Regions from separate parts of the Paenibacillus azoreducens genome, predicted to be linked through region 2. Evidence: a T-box and tRNA genes for the amino acid it is inferred to sense, from the RefSeq annotation. Region 2 holds a T-box; the other regions hold tRNA genes.
The links. The T-box of region 2 lies ahead of argS (arginine--tRNA ligase). A T-box ahead of a tRNA ligase gene usually reads a tRNA of that ligase, here a tRNA-Arg.
Positions count from the first base shown of each region.

Region 1: it encodes a tRNA-Arg, which carries the amino acid that the T-box ahead of argS (arginine--tRNA ligase) is inferred to sense. The anticodon was not compared.
Region 3: it encodes a tRNA-Arg, which carries the amino acid that the T-box ahead of argS (arginine--tRNA ligase) is inferred to sense. The anticodon was not compared.
Region 4: it encodes a tRNA-Arg, which carries the amino acid that the T-box ahead of argS (arginine--tRNA ligase) is inferred to sense. The anticodon was not compared.

Region 1 is NZ_AP025343.1:1,865,184-1,871,403, reverse strand. It holds gene L6442_RS08005 (alpha/beta hydrolase) at 1-708, opposite strand, end outside; gene L6442_RS08000 (serine hydrolase domain-containing protein) at 1,184-2,095, shown strand; gene L6442_RS07995 (L,D-transpeptidase family protein) at 2,491-3,147, shown strand; tRNA gene L6442_RS07990 (tRNA-Arg) at 4,594-4,667, opposite strand; gene L6442_RS07985 (magnetosome magnetite crystal formation protein family) at 4,806-5,099, shown strand; gene L6442_RS32815 (hypothetical protein) at 5,188-5,319, opposite strand; gene asnB (asparagine synthase (glutamine-hydrolyzing)) at 5,727-6,220, shown strand, end outside.
Region 2 is NZ_AP025343.1:4,886,822-4,893,041, reverse strand. It holds gene L6442_RS21520 (hypothetical protein) at 1-215, shown strand, start outside; gene L6442_RS21515 (MogA/MoaB family molybdenum cofactor biosynthesis protein) at 521-1,033, opposite strand; gene L6442_RS21510 (CobW family GTP-binding protein) at 1,198-2,214, shown strand; T-box leader at 2,296-2,551, shown strand; gene argS (arginine--tRNA ligase) at 2,670-4,364, shown strand; gene L6442_RS21500 (ATP-binding cassette domain-containing protein) at 4,397-5,299, shown strand; gene L6442_RS21495 (hypothetical protein) at 5,324-6,034, shown strand; gene L6442_RS21490 (hypothetical protein) at 6,154-6,220, shown strand, end outside.
Region 3 is NZ_AP025343.1:7,049,300-7,055,519, forward strand. It holds gene tpiA (triose-phosphate isomerase) at 1-52, opposite strand, end outside; gene L6442_RS31540 (phosphoglycerate kinase) at 162-1,343, opposite strand; gene gap (type I glyceraldehyde-3-phosphate dehydrogenase) at 1,561-2,571, opposite strand; gene L6442_RS31550 (sugar-binding transcriptional regulator) at 2,675-3,715, opposite strand; tRNA gene L6442_RS31555 (tRNA-Arg) at 4,049-4,123, shown strand; gene clpP (ATP-dependent Clp endopeptidase proteolytic subunit ClpP) at 4,427-5,023, shown strand; gene L6442_RS31565 (hypothetical protein) at 5,118-5,327, opposite strand; gene nrdI (class Ib ribonucleoside-diphosphate reductase assembly flavoprotein NrdI) at 5,520-5,879, shown strand; gene nrdE (class 1b ribonucleoside-diphosphate reductase subunit alpha) at 5,866-6,220, shown strand, end outside.
Region 4 is NZ_AP025343.1:1,900,005-1,906,224, reverse strand. It holds gene tig (trigger factor) at 1-235, opposite strand, end outside; gene L6442_RS08130 (hypothetical protein) at 376-1,218, opposite strand; tRNA gene L6442_RS08125 (tRNA-Arg) at 1,636-1,709, shown strand; gene L6442_RS08120 (MFS transporter) at 2,573-3,823, shown strand; gene L6442_RS08115 (IS4 family transposase) at 4,502-5,614, shown strand.

The sequences.
Region 1 (6,220 bases), 3.0 Mb from region 2:
CCAGAATAGCCAGTCATGCGTTCCCGGCCCCTCCACATACTTGAATTCAAACGGGGTTTGCTGCATGGTATCGGCAAATTCGCGGTTCATCCCGATAAAAGGATCCTCGGTTCCGCAACAGCACAACACCGAAGGAAGTTTGCCGCCCTCTTCGATTCGTCTCCTGGCCAATGCGTACAAATCCTGATCCGGCTTAACCGCAAGCTCCGGACCAAATGCCGCCTGCATTTCCTTGACCATCCCGGGCTCCATGCCCGGATCGCGGAGACGTTTTCGAATGTCGGTGACACCGGACAATGAAACGGCTTTAGCATAATGGTCAGGATAAGTCAGCGCGCATTTCAAAGCGCCGTATCCCCCCATGGAAAGGCCGGCCACAAAAGTACGGCCGGGGTCGTCGTTCAACCGGAGCATACGCCCGCAGATTTCCGGAAGCTCCCGGGTCACATACTGGAAATAATCGAGACCGTATTCCATGTCCGTGTAATAACTGCGATTCACTTCCGGCATGATGACCGTGCATCCGTACTTGGCGGCGTAGAGCTCAACGGTAGTCAGACGATGCCATGTACTCGCATTGTCGCCCGCGCCATGCAATAAATACAGCGTGCTGCTTGCCGGAATCCCGGCATCCACTGGAGAGACGACATGAATGCTTGTTGTCATTCGCAAAGTAGGCGATCCTGTTTCTATCGCTAAATGCGCCATGCGTAACCCCTTTCATCGATACAAATTCCGCCGACACTCGCTAACGGTATTTATATATACCTTCCACATGCGGCATTGAAACGAAACGTTTCATTTTATTTTCGACGACTCTAAGAAACATGGACATCAGCACCAAAACACCGAATATCCGCATGATTGTGCAGCTTTGCGGCTTTTCCACATTTTTCATTAAAGATTGTGAAGTTTGGTTTTGATTGTGTTTGAAAGCGATTTTTTCGAATCGTTTCGATAACATCATAATCCTCATCCCCAAATCATGTCAACTATCTTTTTTAAAACTTGTTTTCTGTTCGGCGTTTATATGTTTTTTTGGTGAAAAAACAGCTTTTAATTACCCGTAACACACGGGGAAAACGTTTACTTCATTCGGTTGACAATGGTATGAAAATATAATAAATTCAAGGTTAATGGAATGTTGTGGAAACGTTTCAATCAAAGAGAAAGAAGGCCTGTTATGTCCGTATCATTAACCGGGTTTTTGAACAGCGTGAACCATCAACAATTAAACGTTCTTTCCGTCCGCATACTGCAAAACGGAACCCCTGCCGCACAATGGGACTTAAACCGGGATGAGCGCCGTCTTCAGCATTCGGTCAGCAAATCTTTCACCTGCATGGCCGTGGGATTGGCGATCGCGGAAGGAAAGCTGACCCTCGATACGAAGTTAAAGGATTTCTTCCCCCAATATGCCGAACAGGATCCGACACTAGCTCCCTCCCTTCATCCGGGGGAATTAACGCTTTACAACCTGCTGCGCATGTCCTCAGGCCATGACTCGCCCCCGCTGTGGGCCGAAGAAAGAGCCAGTCTGCAGGAAAAGGATTGGGTTAAATATTATATGTCCCTGCCTTTGGATAGACCCCAGGGAGAGACTTTCACTTACAGCAGCGGCGACACTTTCATGATTTCCGCATTGGTTCAAGCTGCGGTAGGCCAAACCGTAAAAGATTATTTAACGCCTCGCCTGTTTGAGCCGCTAGACATTCAGAATATAAGCTGGGATACCTCCCCGCTTGGCGTTACACTTGGCTGTACCGGACTCTATATCAACAATGAAGAGCTGAGCCGCTTCGGACAAATGCTGCTGCAAAAGGGAAAGTGGAACGGCAAGCAGCTTGTGCCAGCAGACTGGATCGAGTTTGCGACCCGCAGACAGATTGACAACGAAGGCGGTCCGGATTGGAGTCAAGGTTACGGCTGCCAGTTCTGGATGTGTCAGCATGATGCCTATCGCGCTGATGGAATGTTCGGCCAATTCTGTGTTGTCATTCCTGGCAAAAACGCAGTAGTTGCGATCAACAGCCATGAAGAAAATATGCAGGCGATACTTGATGCAGTTTGGGATGAGATTTTGCCATTATTATAAGTTTTTGAAATCGTTGTCCAGTATGAATGCGAAATAATAGTGGGTAACGGATATTCCTTTTTTTACCTGCACCGTGCACAGCTACCAGCGTACAGTGCGGCGATGCAAGCGCGAAGGTTCACCGGATTGTTGGAACTTGAATCGCACGGAGTTAGAAAAACTCTATCCTCAGGCTTGAGGATAGAGTTTTTTTCTTTTTAACTATACGTTGTCCCATGGAAATAAAATTGATGATAAGCTGAGGCAACGGCATTTGGGAATGGAGCGGCGAGAAACCGAATATTCAAATTTCCTTAGGAGATAATAACTAAACCCCTTTAAATCCGTTATCCAAGACAAGGTTGAATATGATGATGACTAGGAAAACGTTCCATCGTTTCTTAAAAAACGTTAATATGTCCATCCTGGTTTTATTTTTCGCCGGCTCGTTTACTTCTGCCCATGCCGATCCATCGCTCCCCATCGTTAACTATGAATCGGTTTACTCTATTGATGTTTATCCGGTTCAACACAAACTGGTTGTGTGGAAACAAGGGAAGAAAATCAAAACCTACCACGTTGCGGTCGGCAACCCATCCACACCAACTCCCGTTGGAGAATACATCATCACGTACAAGGGGAAAAATTGGGGGCCTTCCTTTGGTCCACGATGGCTCGGATTAAACGTGCCTTGGGGAAGTTATGGAATTCACGGAACAAACAGACCCTATTCCATCGGCCAACACCAGAGTCATGGCTGTATACGCATGTTCAACAGGGATGTCATGGATTTATACGAGATGATTCCTCTGGGGACAAAAGTTACGATCTACGGTCATGTTTTAGGGGATCTGAATCACCATCCGAAGCGGCTCGCCGAAGGGGATGTCGGAGCAGATGTACAGCTTATTCAATCCCGGCTGAAGAGTGCCGGATATTTTACGGGGGCAACCAACGGTAAATTTGGACCCCTTACCACCCGTGCCCTGATGAATTTCCAGCGGGATCAGCAATTGCCGCGAAATGGAGTTGTTTCCGAAAAGATCTACGAAGCATTAGGGTTGATGGAATGAACTCACATGAAAAAAAAATCCCTGTCCATTATTGGTCAAGACCCATTTAGTGGACATTGAAAAAAACACCTAGGATGCAACCTAGGGGTTTTTCCAATGTCTATTCTAAGGGGTGCACTTCAATAGTAGTCAGAGTTTCTTAACATGAGCGGTTTTTTCCATAGTGATGGACCCCCGGTATACCGCGTTGGGAGCTTTGCGGGGTACGTCCCAGGCCTTGGTACATCCCTTCGGGCTGACTGCCATTTTGTCCTACCGATGTCTATGCTCAGACTTAACCCGTGTTCGAATCCCCTTTGGATGTAATCCTGCCATAAGCTAACGAAACCTACAATCGTTATTTGGACAAAAATAAGCTTCTAAAATTTATAACGAAACTATGAAACGCTATTCAGCTCAAATGAGGCTCATTCGGGCATATTTCGTCCAAATAACGTTCTGTAGTTTCGTTAAATCTAAATCGGCTTCGGTTTCCTCGAAATAACGCTACCCAGTTTCGTTAGCTGAATCCAGATAAACCAAAGTGTGGTAAGAGCAAACTTCGCCCTTTTGCAAAATGTATATTGGAGCACTTGTTCAGAAAGTATATGTTTTTGCAGAGGCTTTCTTACAATTTCAGGAATTCGTTGTTTAAATGTTATCGTTCCGCACTGAATTTGATCTACCACTTTCATTTTACTTAATGCTTACCGACATTGAAAATTTATATTAAAAAGCCTCTTATCCAAGAGGCAACATGGTATAATATGGAATGTACATACACACCTTGAGTGGGCGCACCCTCCCGAAAGGGGGTGGTGCGATGAACATTTCGTTCGGTGAGGTTCTTACCTTCGGGTTGTTCCTGTTGGCTTTGCTGACTTACATCGACAAACGAAAGTAACCCACTCCTAAGGTTCGCGCCTAAGTGGGTTACTTCGCGTTCATATACATGATCTCGGAGGGGAATCCCGCTCAAGATGTTTGTACGAGGGGCAGCCTGGGCCGGCTGCTCCTTACTTATTGTTATCTTAGCATATGGAGAAATATACCTCAAGGCATGCGAAGACCAATCGTAAAAATACCGGTGGCCTGGCGTCCCTGCTCAGGAGTCACCCCTTCGGGCTGACTGCGATGGTACCCTAACGATGCCTATGCTCCGACGAACCCGGTTCGAATCCCTCTAATGAAAAAGCCACTCCAATGAGTGAATACCACGTCCCAGGTCGGGATACACCCCTTCGGGCTGACTGCGATGGTACCCTAACGATGCCTAGGCTCCGACGAACCCGGTTCGAATCCCTCTAATGAAAAAAGCCACTCCAATGAGTGGCTTGACTACGTCCCAGGTCGGGGTACACCCCTTCGGGCTGACTGCGAAGTTACCCTAACGATGCCTTTGCTCCGACGAACCCGGTTCGAATCCCTCTAATGAAAAAAAGCCACTCCAATGAGTGGCTTGCTTTACGTCCCAGGAGGGATTCGAACCCCCGACCGACGGCTTAGAAGGCCGTTGCTCTATCCAGCTGAGCTACTGGGACTTAATATGTATAAAAACGGTGCGTTAATTATTATAACGCATTTTCGGGAAAATTCAAAGAGAAATTTTCAAAAATGAATCATCGTTAGTTTGAAGGGGTAATATGATAACAGCAAACCATGTTAAAGGAGTTTTGGCAATGCGTCAATTGCTGTCATCCTTATCGTATTTCAGCATTTTTTTCGCGCCGTTTATTTTCCCCCTGATCGTCTGGATCGCTTCCACTGATTCGTATGTCATCATGCATTCAAGACGAGCGTTGATATCCCATATCTTGCCTTTCGCTTCGGCTGTTCCGCTGCTCATTCTTACTTTTGGTGCAGATAATCCGGGGTCGGTGCTCGGTTATATCATTCTGTTCATCATTATTTATTTGGGGACGTTCATCTACAATATCGTAAAAGGAATTCAGGTTTTGCGCGAATATGAGTGACCTCTTCCTTCCATTATATGTAATGAATCTCAGCTGCATTAAGGATGAAAAACCTCCGATCGGTTTCGGAGGTTTTTCACTTTAGGGGTTACTTATTGCCAAAACGTCTCGGGCTTTGCGGAACAGCCAAATTTCTGTCGTTCTTGCTCAGGACCTCTTCGGCGAATTCAGTCTGGTGGGCATACTTGTTGCCTTTCGTTTTTTTATACGTGAACGCCACTTTCGCTCACCCCCCTGAATTATAGTATGGGAAACGCGAAGGGTGGATATGTCCCTCAATAAATGGCTACATTTATAGCCCGATTTCAAACAAGGTGCAAAGTTCCATTTGCCCGATACCATCTCGCTGCTTGTGACAAGTTTCCTTCGGCCTAACGCAAGCGGACAGACATTTTATTCCTTTCTTCGGCATATAACTGTATCACTTTGACAAAATAGGGAACTGGTGCAACCCCAAAGAGTGCCGTGAAAATTTGAAGCAACACCGAATACATTTCGGGGGCCCCGGGAATAAAAACCGGGAAAAAGCTAGCGAAATTATTTAAACCTGAACCGCAATCCTGATCATGCAAAAAAATAGCAAAAAGATAGCAAAGAGACGAACAACAATAGAAAGGATGAACCGTCATGTGCGGAATTACCGGTTTTGTCGAGTGGAACGGCGATTTGACGCAGCATCTGCAGACGCTCGTAAAAATGACGGAAACCTTGACTCCAAGAGGCCCGGATGCATACGGAACATGGATTTCAGGCCCTTGTGCCTTCGGCCACCGCAGGCTCAGCGTCATCGATCCGGAAAATGGGGCGCAGCCCATGCTTGTATACGATGATGAGGACTTATACACCATAGTATATAACGGGGAATTGTATAATGCGGCAGAACTCAAGCGGGAGCTGCTGAAAAGAGGACATCACTTCCGGACGAATTGCGATACGGAAGTTCTTTTGGTCTCTTACATCGAATGGGGGCCAGCCTGCGTCGATAAATTCAACGGCATTTTTGCTTTCGCCATTTGGGACAGCGTGCGCCAGCAGGTCTTTATGGCCCGTGACAGGCTTGGCGTAAAACCATTTTTCTACAGCTTGATCGGAGGTATGCTGATCTTCGGTTCCGAACCAAA
Region 2 (6,220 bases):
TTACCCTTCATGTGTTTAGCAGTAAAGAGGAACGGATCGCGCGTATTCGTAACTGGTATGGAGGAGAGCATCGGATAGATACGCCGAAATCCCGCACGACCATTTATAGCCACAGTCGGGCGTCCTTGATTTATACGTCATCGGGAAAAGACAAAGGTATCTACGAAAAACAGGTTCACGAGGTGTTTAATTCCTTGATTGGTCGCATGCAGTAACTGCCCAATGAGGTTATATCTAGAATGGAAGTCTCATGTGACACTCGAATATGCTCCTGTAAAGAAATAGCGGCACAGGGAATGAACCCTGCGCCGCTATTTTCTTAAGATTATAGAATTTATAAATTTTCTTGCTACGCTGAACAATTCTATAATCGCAAGAAAAACATCCGCTAAATGCGGTCTGTCTTCCTAGAAAGTACGTCGATAGACGTTTTTCTTATTAACAAAAAAATAAAATGGTGCTGCTCTGTGGGGAAGATCTTGCCGATTTTCAGTGGGTGTTGGAGCGTCACTTTCTCGGGTTATTTTTTGTAGATCTCCCGCATCACGTGGCGCAGCTCGGGTATGATGAGCCGCTCCATTGCCAGTCTAACCGCTCCCGTGGAGCCCGGTATGGAGAAAACCGCAGTGCTGCCGGATGTTCCGGCAATAGCACGGCTGAGGATCGCGGCAGGTCCGATATCTTCCGTAAAACTCAGGTATCTGAAAATTTCCCCGAACCCCGGCAGATGCTTGTCCAGCAGCGAAGAAACGGCTTCGTAGGTGGTATCTCTAGGGGAAATACCGGTTCCTCCCGTTAATATGACAGCTTCTACTTCCGGATTTCCCGCAGCTTCATGAATCAGCTCCCTGATGCCTTCATAATCGTCTTTGACGATGGTATAACCGGCAATCCGGTAACCGGCTTCTTCCAATAGGGATTTAGCCAACCGGCCTCCGGTATCGGTCTCCGGGGTGCGTGTATCCGATACGGTGATCACCATGCAGGATACGGTGTCAGGCGCTTCGCTGCGGTGCTGGTCTACTGATCTCATCTTGTTATACTCCTCTCCCTTTGAGTGTGTCTTTTTAGGATAGTCCTTTGCACGCCATCATGCAAATGGCAGGTCCTGAACCGCTGCTGTTGCGGCGAAGCCGGGGGTGTAGTACACTTTGCTAAAAACAGATGATTCATCAAAGCGATCTAGAGGAGAACGATATGACGAAGCAAAAGACAACGCCCATTTACATATTATCCGGTTTTTTGGGGAGCGGGAAAACCACCCTGCTTCAGCAGCTGGTATCCCATTGGCAGGCTCAGGGGCTGCTTCCGGCCGTAATTATGAACGAAGTTGGGGACGTCAATCTGGACGGGCTGCTTGTTCAGGAGCAGGTACCCATGACGGAAATGCTTAGCGGGTGCATTTGCTGCTCGATCCGCGGCGATTTGAGCATGGAGATTGCCGGCCTGATTGAGAGGGAAGATCCGGATGTGATCGTCGTCGAAGCGACGGGAATCGCAAATCCGATGGAAATTTTGGATGGGGTGACCGAAGCGGCTTTGTACTTGAAAATTGATCTCAAGGGCGTTATTACGGTCGTCGATTCGGCTCATCTTTTGGAATTGTATCAACAGCAGAAAGGAAAAACCTTCCGCTTGATGCAGGAGCAGATCCGCACCGCGTCCTGTCTTATATTAAATAAAACCGATCTGGTCAGCCCGGAAAATAAACAGCTGCTCGGAACCGTCGTTTCGCAGTGGAATGCCTATGCGTCTGTGCTTCCGGCCGTCCGCTGCGATGTCGATCTGTCTGCGGTTTTGGAGGCGCTTGAAGCAGAAAACCCGGCTGGGAATAACTCCGGCGCATTTTCGATCCCTGAGGATGGTTTGGAGCAGAACGCTGCAGAACATCATCATCCGGCGCATGATCATACGCACCATCATACGCATGACCATGTTATGGTCTATACCCATTATTTAAATGGTCCTGTCGATAGCGGAGAATTTGAGAACTTCATTGCGAAGCTTCCACGGGAGGTTTACCGGGCCAAAGGCGTGTTGACGTTCAGCGACACCGCAAGCCGCTTTTTGTTCCAATACGCCTTTCGGGAACCTGATTTTTTGCGGATTACGCCGCAAGGAAACGTGCCGGACGTGGTTGTTTTTATCGGGGAGCATTTTTCCAGATCGGAGCTGGAAGAGGGCATGCGGGTACTTGAACAAAGGGAGCAGTAAGAGGACCAGCCGCTTTCGGGTTTTTCTTCGCGAAAACATGGCTTGATTTATAGAGCATGGGATGTGTATAATATTGAAAATTGAATGTCTGGGATCGGGAGAGTAAGGAAGGGCGAACATGAACAGCGAGCCGGGGCTGGTGGAAGCCGGTACATGTTTCCTTCGTGAAGCGCACCCGGGAGATGGCGGGTCCAAAACTTTTGTTGCATAAAAGTCGGTAGGTTCGTCCGGATAACCCCGTTACAGGTTATTGAGGGAAATGCTAATAAGGACTGATGTGGTCTTTGTTTCGTTTACTTAGAGTGGTACCGCGGGAATATAAGCTCTCGTCTCTATAATATTGAGACGGGGGCTTTTTTGTGTAAGGGAAAGGGCTCAACTGTCCAGGACTAATTTCAGTATTGAGTCAGGGTAAGACCGCTTATTTTTCAAAATAGACAGAGAGGATGATCATAATGCTGCAACAATGGGCCGCAGATGCGCTCAAAACTTATGTACCGCTGGAAGCCGATCAAATTATGGGGCTGCTGGAGATTCCGCCTTCCGCGCAAATGGGGGATATCGCTTTTCCATGTTTTATGCTTGCCAAACAGTTTCGAAAAGCCCCGCAGGAAGTAGCCAAAGACATTGCCGGATCTTTCAGCCATCCTGCGATTACAGCCGAGGCCGCAGGCCCGTACATCAATTTGAAATTTGATCGTGCCCATTACATTCCGCTGATCATGGATGAACTGGCCACGGAAAACATTCCGGATACCGGAAAGGGGAGGAAGATCGTCATCGATATGTCTTCCCCGAATATCGCCAAGCCGTTCGGCATCGGCCACCTCCGCTCGACCGTGATTGGAGCGGCCATATACAATATGTATAAGCTCGCCGGTTACGATGTTGTCAGCGTTAACCATCTCGGCGATTGGGGGACACAGTTCGGCAAGCAAATTGCCGCCTATAAGAGATGGGGGGATGACAACGCTATTTCCGAAGACCCGATTGGAGAGTCCCTTAAATTATATGTTCGTTTTCATGAGGAAGCCGCTGAAGACGAGACGTTGGAGCCGGAGGCAAGAGAGTGGTTCCGCAAGCTGGAAGCCGGTGACGAAGAGGCACGGAGACTGTGGGCATTTTTTGTGGAAGTCAGTTTGAAAGAATTTAACCGGATGTATAAGCGGCTGAATGTGAGCTTTGATTATACGCTTGGGGAGAGCTTTTACAATGATAAAATGCAGCCCGTCGTAGAAAGCTTGAAAGAAAAAGGATTGCTGGAGGAAAGCGACGGCGCTCTGGTGGTCCGTCTGGATGATGAAGGCATGCCGCCATGCCTGATCCTGAAGAAGGACGGAACCACTATTTATCCGACAAGGGATCTGGCTACCGCGATCTACAGACATGATGTGATGGAGGGAGAACGCCTGCTGTACGTGGTTGGAAATGAGCAAAAGCTGCATTTTCAGCAAGTGTTCTCGGTATTGCGGAAGATGGGGATGGACTGGGCCGACAGCTGCATCCATGTGTCTTTTGGACTCATGAAATTCGAAGGCAAAAAGATGTCCACGCGGCGCGGCAAAATCGTTGTGCTTGAAACAGTGCTTGATGAAGCGGTGGCCCGGGCGCTGGCGATTATAAATGAAAAAAATCCGGATCTGGAAAATAAGGAACAGGTGGCGAATGCCGTAGGGATCGGCGCGATTATTTTCGGCGACCTCAAAAACCACCGTCTGAACGAAGTGGATTTCTCATTGGAGGAGGCTTTGAGTTTTGAAGGGGAAACAGGCCCCTATGTGCAGTACACCTATGCGAGAACACAAAGCGTGCTGACCAAGGGGGCGGCAATGGCTGGAACGGCGGGCATCACAGCGAATTCAGCCCTGCCCGGATCGGATGTGCTCGGGGATTCAGGCTGGGAATTGTTGAAGTTGCTGACCCGGTTCCAGGAGCAGCTTCAGCGTGGCCTCCGCAACCATGAGCCTTCCGTTTTGGCGCGTTATGCGCTGGATGTGGCACAATCTTTCAATCAATTTTATAATAAGGAAAGAATTGTAACAGACGAAGATCAAGTCAGATCCGCAAGATTGAATTTGACGCGTCTGGCAGGATTGTCCCTGTCGCGGACGATGCAATTGCTTGGAATCGGGACGCCGGAACGTATGTAAGAGAACGAATAACGGAAGGGGAGTCTTCATTGGTGCTTGAAGAGGTCAAACCTCAAAAACCCGAAGGTTTGGTAACAATCCAAAATGCGGATAAAGTATATGGACGGCGCAAGGTTCTGAAGGATATTTCACTGACGGTAGGCAGCGGGGAGTGCATCGCGCTCGTGGGCAAAAACGGGTCCGGCAAAAGCACGCTGCTGCGGCTGCTGGGAGGCCTTGCCCATCCGACATCGGGCATTCGGTCGGTTCGAAAGGGGAACCTTTCGACCGGCTATGTGCCTGAAAGATTTCCCCAACTACCCTTTACTCCTCGAGAGTTTCTAATGAGTGCGGCCGCGGTAGGGGGAATGGACAAGCCATCGGCCGAGCAAAAGGTATCAGGCTTGCTGCAGCAGCTTGATATGGAACAATATGCGGATGTGCGGATGAACCGGTTTTCTAAAGGCATGCTGCAAAAGATCAACCTGATCCAGGCGATGCTACAACGTCCGGATTTGCTGCTGCTGGATGAACCGTTGTCCGGTTTGGATGTGAAAGCGCAGGAGAAACTGCTCTATTTGCTTGCAGCCTTGAAACGAAAGGGTACCGCGATCGTGATGTCGGTCCATGAGTCGAAGTTGATCGAAGAGATTGCGGACAGAGTGTTGTTGATGAAAGACGGTCAGGTTATAAGGGAAAATCGCGGGGATCAGGATATAAAGGTGACCATTACGCGAATCGTTATGATTGGGCCCGACCCCGGCGCGGCCGCACTTCTTGCAGAGCATCCCGGCATTATCCATTACACGGCACATCTGGATACATGTGAGATAGAGGTTTTGTCCGATGCGGTTGATGAGGTGCTGCGCCGGATTTTGGACAGCGGCGGCTCTGTGATTTCGGTCATTCCCGCCGGAGGCATGGATGTGCATCTGGCGGAAGTGGCTAACGAATGAGGCAAGCTGAAGGAGGAATACTAATTGTTCGCTTTAACCCGTTTTTTACTGCAAAGTTATACGCGGAAGCATGCTTATTTCGCAGCATTTGCGGCAACCTTGATCTCCATGGGCCTGCTTTATAGCTATAAGCCGAATCCGGTTATGGACAGTTATGCCGTGACTTCCGTATTTTTGTTTATCGGTTCTGCTTGGATTGCGCTCAGTTTTCTGAATCATGCCGGTCCGCAGCAGGAACAGCTGCACATGATACATATCGGAAGCATGAGAAAGTATTTGCTCAGCCAGATTACGGCTTTGATCATTCCCGTTATTTTACTTACCTTCATTTTCATATTGTATCCTATTGTTTTTCGGATGTTTGGCGAGCCGGTCCGTTTTCACGAGCTTATGCTTGCGATATGCGGACATCTGGTGATGGGGATCCTTGGTTTTGCGCTGGCGCTTTTTTGCCAAAAGGGGCTGATGGCTAACGGAACGAGGGCGACATCGATTTTGCTGATCCTGATTATTGTGTCGATCGCGGCGAAATCCCTTACCGGTTTGCTTCCGGAAGCGCTGGCATGGCTGCGCTGGATTTTGCCTCCGGTATCGCTGATGATGAACGGTTTAATGAACAGAAAATCCATTCCGACTTATGAAGTTTGGGGGACGCTTGGTTACGGATTGTTCTACTTTGCGGTCCTGGTTCTTGTTTATACTGCAATTTCCGTTCGCAGAGATGCTAGAACTTAGGTTTTTAAGGGAACTGCTGAAACCAGAGACTCTTCCGGCCTTTAACGGTTGATGATTTACGGTGCATCCATTAACATGGAAGTAGAAGATTGTCACGTTGTGATGGACGGGAGGGGTATATGAAACAGACGCGAATTTTGGACAGCGATCATTCGAAAGAATTATTTGCCTATTTTGGACTTGCGG
Region 3 (6,220 bases), 2.2 Mb from region 2:
CCGGAACCGTCTTAAACATTTTCCAGTTGCCCGCGATAATTGGTGTTCTCACATGCTTCAACTCCTTCTTAAATCAGGGTTTTGCAATATTCGGCCTTGCTTGGCCTTGCTTTCCAAGAATTGCAAAACCCCTATTTTCTTGCAAGCTGTAATCACCCGGATTATTTATCGTTAAGAGCTACGACGCCAGGAAGCGCCTTGCCTTCCATAAACTCCAGAGAAGCGCCGCCACCTGTAGAGATGTGGTTCATTTTGTCCGCCAGGTGGAATTTTTCCGTCGCTGCAGCGGAATCGCCGCCGCCGATAATGGTATAACCTTCAGTTTCGGCACAGGCTTCAGCCACTTCGCGCGTACCATTTGCGAATGGATCGATTTCAAATACGCCCATCGGTCCGTTCCATACGATCAGCTTGGAGTTTTTAATGACTTCGGCATACATGGCACGGGTTTTAGGTCCGATATCCACGCCTTCCCAAGTTTCTGGAATATTGCCTACATCTACGATTTCCATGTTGGCATCCGCTTTGAAGTCATCGGCAATCACGATGTCGACCGGAAGCAAGAAATTTTTGCCGAGGTCTTTCGCTTTTTGGATAAATCCGAGCGCTACATCCAATTTATCATTATCGCACAAAGACTGACCGATTTCATATCCTTGAGCTTTCATGAAGGTGTAGGACAATCCGCCGCCGATCAGTACATTGTCAGCAATGTTCAGCAGGTTGTTGATCACGTCGATTTTATCTTTGACTTTCGATCCGCCGATAATGGCAGTGAAAGGACGTTCAGGATTGGAGAGCGCTTTGCCCAGTACGCTTAATTCTTTCTCCATCAAAAGACCGGATACGGCTGGCAAGAAATGCGCGATGCCTTCTGTGGAAGCATGTGCGCGATGAGCCGCTCCAAAGGCGTCGTTAACGAACAAGTCCGCAAGCTCGGCAAATTGTTTGGCCAGCTCAGGGTCATTTTTCTCTTCGCCAGGGTAGAAGCGCACGTTTTCAAGCAGCAGCACGTCGCCGTTTTGCAATTTTTCGATTTCAGCCTTAACGGCCTCGCCTACAGCCTCGTCCACTTTCACCACCGGTTTGCCGAGCAGTTCGGACAGGCGTACAGCGGCAGGAGTCAGACGCATGGAATCCACAAATTGTCCTTTCGGACGGCCCATATGGCTTGCCAAAATGATTTTGGCGCCATGCTCGATCAAATATTTGATCGTTGGCAGCGTTTCGCGAATCCGTGTATCGTCAGTGATTTTTCCGTCTTCCAAAGGCACGTTGAAATCCACGCGCACAAACACGCGTTTGCCGTTAACTTCCACATCACGTACAGACTTTTTATTCATAGTTCGTTCCTCCGCAACCCATTTTTTTGTTTTTCAGGAATAACAGGGGTAACATATCGCAACCGGGATTTTTGCAATCCTCTTGTTTTTATCGATCTATACTCTCCAGATTCTCTATCCAAAAAAGACTTGCCCGCTTTGAAAACATTCCATTTACAAAGAGCGGAAACAAAAGGTTCTGTTTCCGCTCCATATGTTCGCTTTTGCTTGGCCGATCTTACTTAGCCAGTTTAGCGAAGTATTCCAATGTGCGAACCAATTGAGCTGTGTAGGACATTTCGTTGTCGTACCAAGCAACGGTTTTAACGAGCTGTTGGTCGCCTACAGTCAGAACTTTGGTTTGAGTAGCGTCGAACAAGGATCCGAAAGTCATGCCTTTGATGTCGGAAGATACGATTTGATCTTCAGTGTAGCCATAAGTTTCTGGGTCAGAAGCTTCTTTCATGGCTGCGTTGACTTCGTCAGCTGTTACTTTTTTGTTCAGTACAGTCACGAGTTCAGTCAGGGAACCTGTTGGAACTGGCACGCGTTGAGCTGCGCCGTCGAGTTTGCCTTGCAGTTCAGGGATTACCAGACCGATCGCTTTAGCGGCACCAGTTGTGTTAGGAATGATGTTTTCAGCAGCTGCGCGAGCGCGGCGGAAGTCACCTTTAGCGTGAGGAGCGTCCAAAGTGTTTTGGTCGCCTGTGTAAGCGTGAATTGTAGTCATCAGGCCTTCTACGACGCCGAACTTGTCATTCAGAACTTTCGCCATAGGAGCCAAGCAGTTCGTTGTGCAGGATGCGCCGGAAATAACGGTTTCGCTTCCGTCCAGAATTTCATGGTTCACATTGTAAACGACGGTTTTCATGTCGCCTGTAGCTGGAGCGGAGATTACGACTTTTTTCGCTCCGCCTTTCAGGTGAAGCTCAGCTTTTTCTTTGGTTGTGAAGAAGCCTGTGCACTCCAGAACGATGTCAACGCCGAGTTCTCCCCAAGGAAGTTCTTCAGGGTTGCGGTTAGCAAGAACCTTTACTTCTTTGCCGTTTACTTTGAAGAAGCCGTCATGAACTTCAACTTCTCCTTCGAATTTACCTTGAGTTGTATCATATTTAAGCAAATGAGCCAACATTTTAGCATCAGTCAAGTCGTTGATTGCAACCACTTCGATACCTTCCACATTTTGAATGCGGCGGAAAGCGAGTCGTCCGATACGTCCAAAACCGTTAATGCCTACTTTTACACTCATTGAATAGTCCTCCTAGAAAGTCGTTTTGTAGGGATTCCGCAAAAACCGGCATCGGCCGCAAAATCCGTTTTATTCAAAACAGGCATTGCCTGTATTGATAACCTCAAATTTGTTCATCGATTTGCCTGCAAATTTCGATTGCAGCCGCCTCATCCGTAACAAGGATATTCTCGTGGCCGAACTTCAGCACGGAATGAATAGCCTTCGCCTTATCCTTCCCGCCTGCGATCCCGATGACGATTTCGGTTCTGATGATGTCTTCGAGCCGCAAACCAAGCGTGATCATCCGATGGACAACCTCACCCTTTTCGTTAAAGTAGTAGCCAAAAGATTCAGCTACCGCTCCTTCCTTCTGGATCTCCTGTGCTGCAGTCGGGTCCAGCTTTCGGCGCCGGGTCATCTCCATCGCATCCCCAATGCCATGCACGATAATGCGGCACTGGCGGATCACCTGCACAATTTCCTGGATATTTCGGTCCTGCACAAGCGATTGGTACGCATCGTCGCTAAGCAAATCCGGCACATGCAGCAGCCGGTATTGAGCGCCTACGCGTTTTGCCATGGTAGAGGCAATGGTGTTCGCCTGGAATTCCACACTCTCGCCAAGACCGCCTCTGGCAGGCACAAACCAGCTGTTCTTCATCGATACCGACGCTTGCGGGTTCAGTGCCTCCGCAACGGTAGCTAATGTAGATCCGCCGGTGACGGCCACCGTGTCTTCCTGATTCATGACTCCGAGCAGAGCTTTGGCCCCTTCGCGTCCGAGATCCCGTTTGGTGACCGGTGAGGATTCGCAATCCCCCGGCACAACGACAACCTTTTGCAGATTGTATGCTCGGCGGATTTTCTCGGCCAGTTCATTGAGTCCAAACAGTTCCTTGGCCATTGGGCCCATCTCTTCGAGCAGCCTTCGTCCCGCTTCGCTGATCCTCATGCCGGAGCTTTCAATTTCGATCAGCCCCTGGGCTTTCAGAAGATCCGTTTCAGCGCGCAGCACCCGCTCCGTCATATGGAGCGATGCCGCCAGCGTCCGCCGGCCGATCAGCTCCGAAAGCATGATCTGATGAAGAATGGTGTACCTAGTCTTGAGAATGTCCATGAGATCAGGCAGAAGCTGCTTTTGTATCTCTAATATTTTCCGCATTGCTTTCCACTCCTGCAACTTCAAGTTCCTTCTCTCCGGTTCCTGGCCTTAAAATGTCCCGGGTTAACGTTTTAAGTCCCACTTACATTTTACTCAATTTCCGGCTCTGTTGCAAGTAGTCCAACGACTATCATTTACATTCTTTCTTCCTCTTATACAAGCGCGTGTGCAGTTCCTCACAACAAAGCACGGCAGTATATGGAAAAACAAGGTTTCCGCCGATTTTAGAAAAGGAACTATTGCAAAGTCACCCGGTTTAGCGTATAATAACTTTTGCTGCATGAAATGTATGTGTCAGTACTTGCTGGCAGCACATCTCACAATTTGCATCATGCGCCCGTGGTCCAATGGATATGACGTAGGCCTCCGGAGCCTGAGATCGAGGTTCGATTCCTCGCGGGCGCGCCATTACTTTATAATGAAAGCTTGTACCATATATTTAACCCGTAAGCCCAAAGCCAATCATAGGCTATTTTTTTTGCCCGGAGTTTGACTTTCTTTGACTTTTTGATTGGAATTGTTTATCATGAGGTTAATACGGTAAAAGTATGTATAGAATGATTACATTTAAATCAATTAAGGGTTTTGCAAAAATCTAAGAAGCGACTTTAGCAATATATAGATCGAAACGATCTTGTTCGTTATATATATTGCTCCCTGGGAGCGACTGAAATCGAATTTTGCAAAATCTAAATAAGGGAGGTTTTCCACGTGAGTTATATACCTATGGTCGTTGAACAAAGCAACCGCGGCGAACGCGCCTACGACATTTATTCCAGACTTTTGAAGGACCGCATTATTTTCCTGGGATCCGATGTCAACGACGTGGTGGCCAATTCGATTATTGCCCAGCTGCTGTTCTTGGCTGCCGAAGACCCTGAGAAGGACATTCATCTTTACATCAACAGCCCGGGCGGCTCCATTACAGCCGGTATGGCGATTTTTGATACCATGCAATACATCAAGCCGGACGTATCCACCATCTGCGTGGGTCTTGCTGCTTCCATGGGCGCATTCCTGCTGAACGCAGGCGCGAAAGGCAAACGTTACGCCCTGCCTAACAGTGAAATCATGATCCACCAGCCTCTTGGCGGTGCTCAAGGACAGGCAACGGATATCGAAATCCGCGCCCGCCGCATTTTGAAAATGCGCGATACGCTGAACCGTATCCTCGCCGAACGCACAGGCCAGCCGCTGGAACGCATCGAAAAAGATACCGACCGCGACTACTTCATGAGCGCGAAGGAAGCTGCCGAATACGGCATTGTCGATAAGGTGCTCGAGCATCCTCCGGTAAAAGGCGTTTAATAGAGCGCGATCAAGAAAATCGCTGCTTAAACTAGTAAGAAAAGCGCCCATTGTTACGCTATTCAGGACAATCTAATTGGTCTATTATTTTGGCCTATGCTTCTGTGCTTATTCCAAATACTTTGCTGGGAACCCAAAAACTTATAAATTTAAAAACAGGGCTTTCTCCGAGAGTCTGGCACACCAGATTTCGGGGAGAAGCCCCTGTTTTTTTGTTTTCAAATTTTAAATTTTTTTCTTTTGGCGCTTTTGGCCGAATAATAGGATTAAGCGTTAAAAATGATAGATTTCCTGCTTTTTTCACCCTCACACTCCCATCGGGATGTAGACATTTACACATTGACTATCCCAATATATTGAGGTAAAATTCATTTTGCCATCTACATATTGATGAATTCAACCTAAATGATACCACTACGACTTGCCTCTGGAACTAGAAGCAGCACGGAAGGCAGCGTCGTTTTTTATTGCAAAATATCTGTTAGGAGTGATAGGGATGTTGGTTGTCTACGATTCCAAAACCGGGAATGTCAGACGTTTTATAAACAAGCTGAATATGCGGGCCGTTTCCATCGCGGAACAGGAACAGGTGAACGAACCTTATGTTCTTGTGACGTATACGACCGGCTTTGGGCAAGTGCCTGAAAAGGTAAAAACATTTTTGTCCCATAACAGCAAGATGCTGCGCGGGGTTTCCGCCAGCGGCAACCGCAACTGGGGACCGGGCTTTGCCAAAAGCGCGGATACCATCTCCGATATGTACCATGTTCCGGTCATTACGAAATTCGAACTGTCGGGAACATCGCAGGATATAGAAACTTTTGTTGAAAGGGTGCGGACTATTGAAGCATATTGAATTGAACAACGAATTGATGCAGCGCGGTGCGGACGGATATTTTCAATTAGAGAAAGATAAAGAAGCGGTCGCGGCTTTTATGGAAGAAGTCGAAGAACAAACCATGAAATTCGGATCCCTTCGCGAGAAACTGGATTACCTGATTGAAAATGACTACTACGAAAATGTATTTGAAAAATATACTTACGAGGAAGTCGAATCGGTATTTACCCTCACATCCAAAAGCGACTTCCAGTTCCAATCCTACATGGCTATATCCAAGTTCTATAAGGATTACGCGATGAAGACCAATGACAAAAGCAAATATCTGGAGCAATACCCGGACCGCGTCGCCATTGTCG
Region 4 (6,220 bases), 3.0 Mb from region 2:
CTTCTGTATATACCTCTGGAAGCAAAATATCGATGGCGTCTTGGTACAAAGCTTCTACTCCGTAGCGTGCTTCAAAGATCGGCCGCGGCACTTTACCTTTACGGAAACCAGGCACGGACGCTTTCTTAACTACTTTGTTAAAGGCTTTGTCAATCGCAGCGGATACGCGTTCCGCTTCTACTTCAACTTCAAGAACACCAAGGTTCTTCTCTATTTTTTCCCAGGTTGCTTTCATTTTATGCTTTCCCCTCCAAAAATATTTCACATGGTCATTAGTTTAACGCGCACAGAATAACCACTATAGTATAAACAAGATTGTACCCTTTTTCAAGGGCATCCCTTTGGCAAGTCTTTAGGAAGAGCTTCCTGTTTTTTCTATACATTTGCTCCTGCAGCCACAAACTGTTTCATGGTGCGGTACGCCTGCTCGAAGCGAAAACGCATGGTATCCGTTACGCCGTACATGCTCCGGATTTCCTCATCGCTGCGGCTTCCCGTCAAGCTTTCGGAAACGATCTGGTGCAGCGCGGCCGCCCAAATATCGACGGTTTCATCATTTTCGTCCACGATGGAATAATAATCTTCGGTTCCATAAATAGCCATAATAAACTGCGTCCACAGCTCTTGCGCAAAATAATAAAGCGCCGGTTCCTGAACTTCTGTCTGGCCGCCTACCCTTTCCGTAATCAAACCGATCTGGGGCGGAAACTCATCCGGGCCCAGCGGGACCGTTTCCACTTCGATTCTAGCACGTTCCTGCTCGCGGAGCAGTTCGATGCTCCCCTGCATTCCGCGTTTGCGCAGCGTCTGCAAAACTCTGAATTGGAGCAGCGGATGCAGCGGATGATTTTGCAGCCAATGCACCAGCGCTTCGTCGATTTCGGGGCCTTCAAGGTAAGAAAGCTGCTCGAGCGCCAGCATGTTTTGTTCGCTGAATGGTTCCTGCATGGCCGTGTGCATCAGCTTGTCCGCATAAAACTGATCTTCGGCAAGCTTGGCCTGCACATTCTGGCGCTTCATTTCATCCTCGCTCGGTCCTTCTTCTTCAGCTTCTCCCTGGCCGTCATCCGTTTTGCCGGGAATATGCCCGGGAAATGCGGCTTCCAGCCATTCAAGAAGCGCTTGCCATTCTTCATAATGCCGCTGATCCTGACCTTGACACTGGAGCAAAAAACGCAGAAGATCCATTGCTTCCCCGTACCGTTCGTTTTCCAGCATAACTGTCAGCTGAATCTGATAGAAGTCGAGTGTCTTTGGAAAGAGAAATACGTTGTCTCTTCCGGGGAATGTGGATTCGCTAATAGGGGATTCCTCCTTTCTGTCCGGTATGATCAATTAATTGTTGATTATATCATACCCGCATGGCAGTTGAAAAAACCGGCTTGCATAAATGGGTGCCTAACTGAATATCAATTAAGAGAAAAACGTCCATCGACGTACTTTCAAGGAAGACAGACCGCGTTTAGCGGATGTTTTTCTAGGGATTATAGAATACTATAAGCTCTGCTGAAACTTATATATTATATAATCTAAAACTTACATTCATCTATTTCCAAAAACGATTTTATTAATTATATTAATTTCTTATTGCCAATTATCCACCCATATGATATTATATTTCTTGCGTGAAATTTTGTCCCAGTAGCTCAGCTGGATAGAGCAACGGCCTTCTAAGCCGTCGGTCGGGGGTTCGAATCCCTCCTGGGACGTAAAGCAAGCCACTCATTGGAGTGGCTTTTTTTCATTAGAGGGATTCGAACCCGGGTTCGTCGGAGCATAGGCATCGTTAGGGTAACATCGCAGTCAGCCCGTAGGGGTGTACCCCGGACCTGGGTCGTAGTCAAGCCACTCATTGGAGTGGCTTTTTTTCATTAGAGGGATTCGAACCCGGGTTCGTCGGAGCATAGGCATCGTTAGGGTAACATCGCAGTCAGCCTGAAGGGGTGTACCCAGACCTGGGACGTGATAGCCACTCATTGGAGTGGCTTTTTTTCATTTATAAGGATCATTATGAGGGATTCGGTGCAGAGTTCTCGGAGCCTGTACTACTTAACTCCTGTCAACAACTTATGACTAAAATCCACGAGCGACCTTACTCAAAGCATGAGAAAAACGGGTATATATCCCATTTTTTATTTTACAACGTAACAATGTTATGTTACATTTTTAATGCGGATAAATGAAATGGCCATGGCGGCTCGATTTTGCCGATTTAAGAGGCGTTTTACCTTCCATAAGCTGAACTTTATTTTAAACCCGAACATAACTGAACAAAAATGGACTGCTATAGATACCGATATGCGATCCGGCTGAATAATTATCAGCTTTTATAGCCGACCAGGGTGCAGATTCATATTTTTAGAACATAACAATGTTCCGTAATTTTATTAACTGTCCGCCATTTTGCAATTTTGATTTTGTTTATAAATAAGAATTTTGCAAAAATCCAAGGAGCGACTTTCATCAGCAATATATAGAGCGAAACGGTTTAGTTTGACTATATATTGTACCCGGAAGCGGTTGGAAATCGAATTTTGCAAAATCCTGAAATAAAAATGAAAGGGAGAGATTCATGACTGCCAACAAACAGGCAAAAGCTTCATCGCTGCTGAGCAACCGCTTCGTGCAAGTCATTTTGATGTCCACATTGTTTCTGCAAATCGGAATTTGGGTACGAAATATCGCTATTTTGCTTTTTGTTAAAAAAATGACGAACGGTGATGCATTTGCCGTTTCGTTGATCTCCGTCGCAGAGTACGCCCCGATCTTCGTGTTTTCGTTTATCGGGGGAACGTTTGCAGACCGCTGGCGCCCCAAAAGAACGATGGTGACCTGTGATTTGTTAAGCGCGCTTTCCGTTCTTGTGGTTCTTGCCGCCATGATGTTCGGTTCGTGGAAGGTCGTATTTTTCGCAACGTTTGTGTCGGCCATATTGTCCCAATTCTCGCAACCCGCCGGGTTGAAGCTGTTTAAACAACATGTGCCTGGGCATTTAATGCAAAAGGGCATGTCGGCATATCAAACCTTGTTCGCGGTATTTATGATCTTCGGTCCGGTCGTCGGCATGTTCGTATATCAACGTTATGGAATCGAAACGGCCATTGGCATCATGGCCATCGCCTTTCTTTTGTCCGCTTTATCGCTCACCTTCCTTCCTCGGGATCGGCAGGATGAAAAGGATCAGGAACCATCGCAAGTGCTGGAGGACATTAAGGAGGGATTCCGGTATATTCGCTCCAGTGTGATACTTCGTAAACTCGGAGCCGGCTTTTTTGCCGTAGGACTGGGTTTTGGCCTGATTCAGCCGCTGGGCATCTTCCTTATTACGGAACGGCTCGGGAAGCCTGAAGATTATTTGCAATGGTTCTCGCTCGCTAATGGCGTAGCGATGATTTTCGGCGGTGTGCTGGCGATGAGCTTTTCCAGCAAGCTGCAGCCGCAGAGACTTCTGACGTTTAGCATGGCTGTTGTTAGCTTGACGATCATTGCCATGGGACTGTCAACGAACTATTGGATGACGCTTGGTTTTCAATTTATTAGCGGCCTTGCATTTCCTTCCATTAATATCGGAATCAATACGCTGATGATGCAAAATACGGAAGAATCGTTTATCGGCCGGGTCAACGGGATTTTGAGTCCGCTTTTCACAGGTTCCATGGTTGTTACAATGATGTTTTCAGGCGTTATCAAAAATGCATTCTCGCTAGTTTCCGTGTTTGTGATTTCTGGTCTATTTATCCTTCTGGGCGTGGTGGCTCTCTTCCCGCTGCTTAAGCTGAAGGGCGGCATTCCCACTGTCAGTTCGTCTTCCGAGCAGGCCTAACAATTGCTGTAGTCCGTTTCTACTCTTCATTGACAATTATTTTTTTACATTCTAGGCAAGTAGAGCAGCTCTTATGACCCTTCCGAGAAACGGGTGCCTGCACATTTGCAGGTTTTCCTTATGAAGCACACAAAATCTCAAAGAAAGATGCTGATTTGCAGGCTCCTCCAGAAAGGTCCGCCTTCGCTTGAGGAACTGTACTTCTAATCCATTTCATAATGCCAACCGCTGGTTGATCCAATTAGGTTCAAGCATTCGACATACATCCTTTATGAAATGGATTGGATATAGATCGATAAGTATTAGATTATTAGATACCTAGCTTCAAGAATCCGATATAAATCCATTATGAAAATTGATTCAGGACGCAAGCTTTTTCAGACAGTTGATCATGTGATCAGGAAAATGTTGCGAAAGTGCATCCTTTTCAGGCATGTTATAGCGTGAAATGCAAAATTGTTGTGAAAGTACATCCATTGGACCATGAATCGTCTGTTTATGCCTAAAAGCTGGGGAAAAGATGCACTTTTGCAAGCTTTCTAGCCGTAATTGCCTGGAACGCTAAAATAGATGTACTTTTGTACGCCTGTTGATTATCAAAAAAATGGTAGAAAAAGACCGCTCATTTCTGTAAAGTGTTTGTACCCCTACAAACCCTACGGAAGGTGAGACGGTCTCATGAACCATCGTACAATGTTAGTCCCTATTCTTCAATCCCTTATTCCTAACGAGGAGCTTCAACCTTTGTTACAGCAAGCCAATTATGTTGATACAGCAAGGAAATTTACAGTTTACGAGCTCTTTATCTTTCTTGCTGAAGCGGCGCTTGGGCAGTGGGATGGCTATCGAGACGGAGAAAAGCGAATGGTCGCCTGTGGATTGCGTCCGGCGGATCACTCCACGATCTCCAAAAAAGCGAAAGAAGTTCCGTTCAGCGTCTTTAAGCAACTGCTTCATCTACTGATTCGCAAATGCAATCGCTCCACTCGCAGGCGTCTTCGGCTTCCAAAAGAGCCGCTGGCGGTGGATTCCACGACCATTTCTGCCGGTCACAATCGGCTGCCTTGGGCTCCATCGGTAAAAGGAGAGAAGAGTGGCATTAAGCTGCACGTGTCTTTGTTGACTGAGACCGGCGAACTCCATCGTGTTACGGAATCGACGGGAAAACAGCACGATTCGACCCTGTGCAGTGCGGTAACGGACTCTAATTTCATTCTGGTTGCGGATCGTGCATATGGAAAGCATAAGCAGTTTGATGCGTACATGGAGCAGGAGCAACGGCAGTATTTTGTCATCCGGTTGAGAAACAATACGGTACTGCATGAGCCGGTTTATCGTGAACGAAAACGCCCTTACGAACATACAATTGAGCAAGATTTGACCTGTCAGCTCGGAACAAAAGCGTCTTTGACCCGATATCGATTTCGGGTCGTAAAGCTAAAGGATCCCCAAGGCAACCCGGTTGTCCTGGCGACCAACTTACACCGTCCCTCGGCGGAGAAAATAGCAGAAATCTACCGACAACGCTGGCAAATCGAGGTGTTTTTTCGATGGATTAAACAGCATCTGAATGTGCCCAAACTTTTTGGGAAGACACCAAATGCCGTTTACGGACAATTATACACCGCATTAATCGTGTACGTGCTGCTTCAGTACGTGTATGAGCAGGGAAATAGCCAGGTTCACCCAAGTGCACGATTATCTTTTGCAGAGTTCGATCGACTGATCAGCTTAGCGGCCTTGCCTCCCGAATGGGTGGTTTATTTGGCTCACCATTTAGCATTGCCATAACCCAGATGCTGGTAAATCAACAGGCGTGTACTTTTGCAACTTTTCGGATGGAACAGCCAGTCATTTTTGTGCCGCCTCCTGCAACATAGTCGAATTGATAAGGAATGTAGGATTTTGCTAAATCCACCATTTCATAATGCCGCTGTTCGAATACCCGTAATATTATTCATTATGAAATTGATTCCTTCTGCATCTTTTCCTGCCTTCAATCGCATTATTTCAATGCAAATCGCATCATATCATGTATTTGTTTCTCGTTCCTCCGACATTTCCGATAACGTTTTCCGCCTCTTCACTCTTCACTCTTCACTCTTCACTCTTCACTCTTCACTCTTCACTCTTCACTCTTCACTCTTCACTTTTCACTCCTAACTCTTCACCCCATATCCTTTCTATGCTCTCGCTTATCACCAGTTGTTTCAGCGGCATCTCCATGTAAAACTCGTTATAGATCTCCCACAGTACGAAAGCAATACCAAGGTTTCTTCACAGAATTCATTGGATCAGAATCTTGGGGAATGGACAATCCTTCTTTTCCCCAACCGTACTGATCATGGGTGATGAACCCGCAGTTCTGCCGGAAAGGACAGGTTAGCTATATATTTT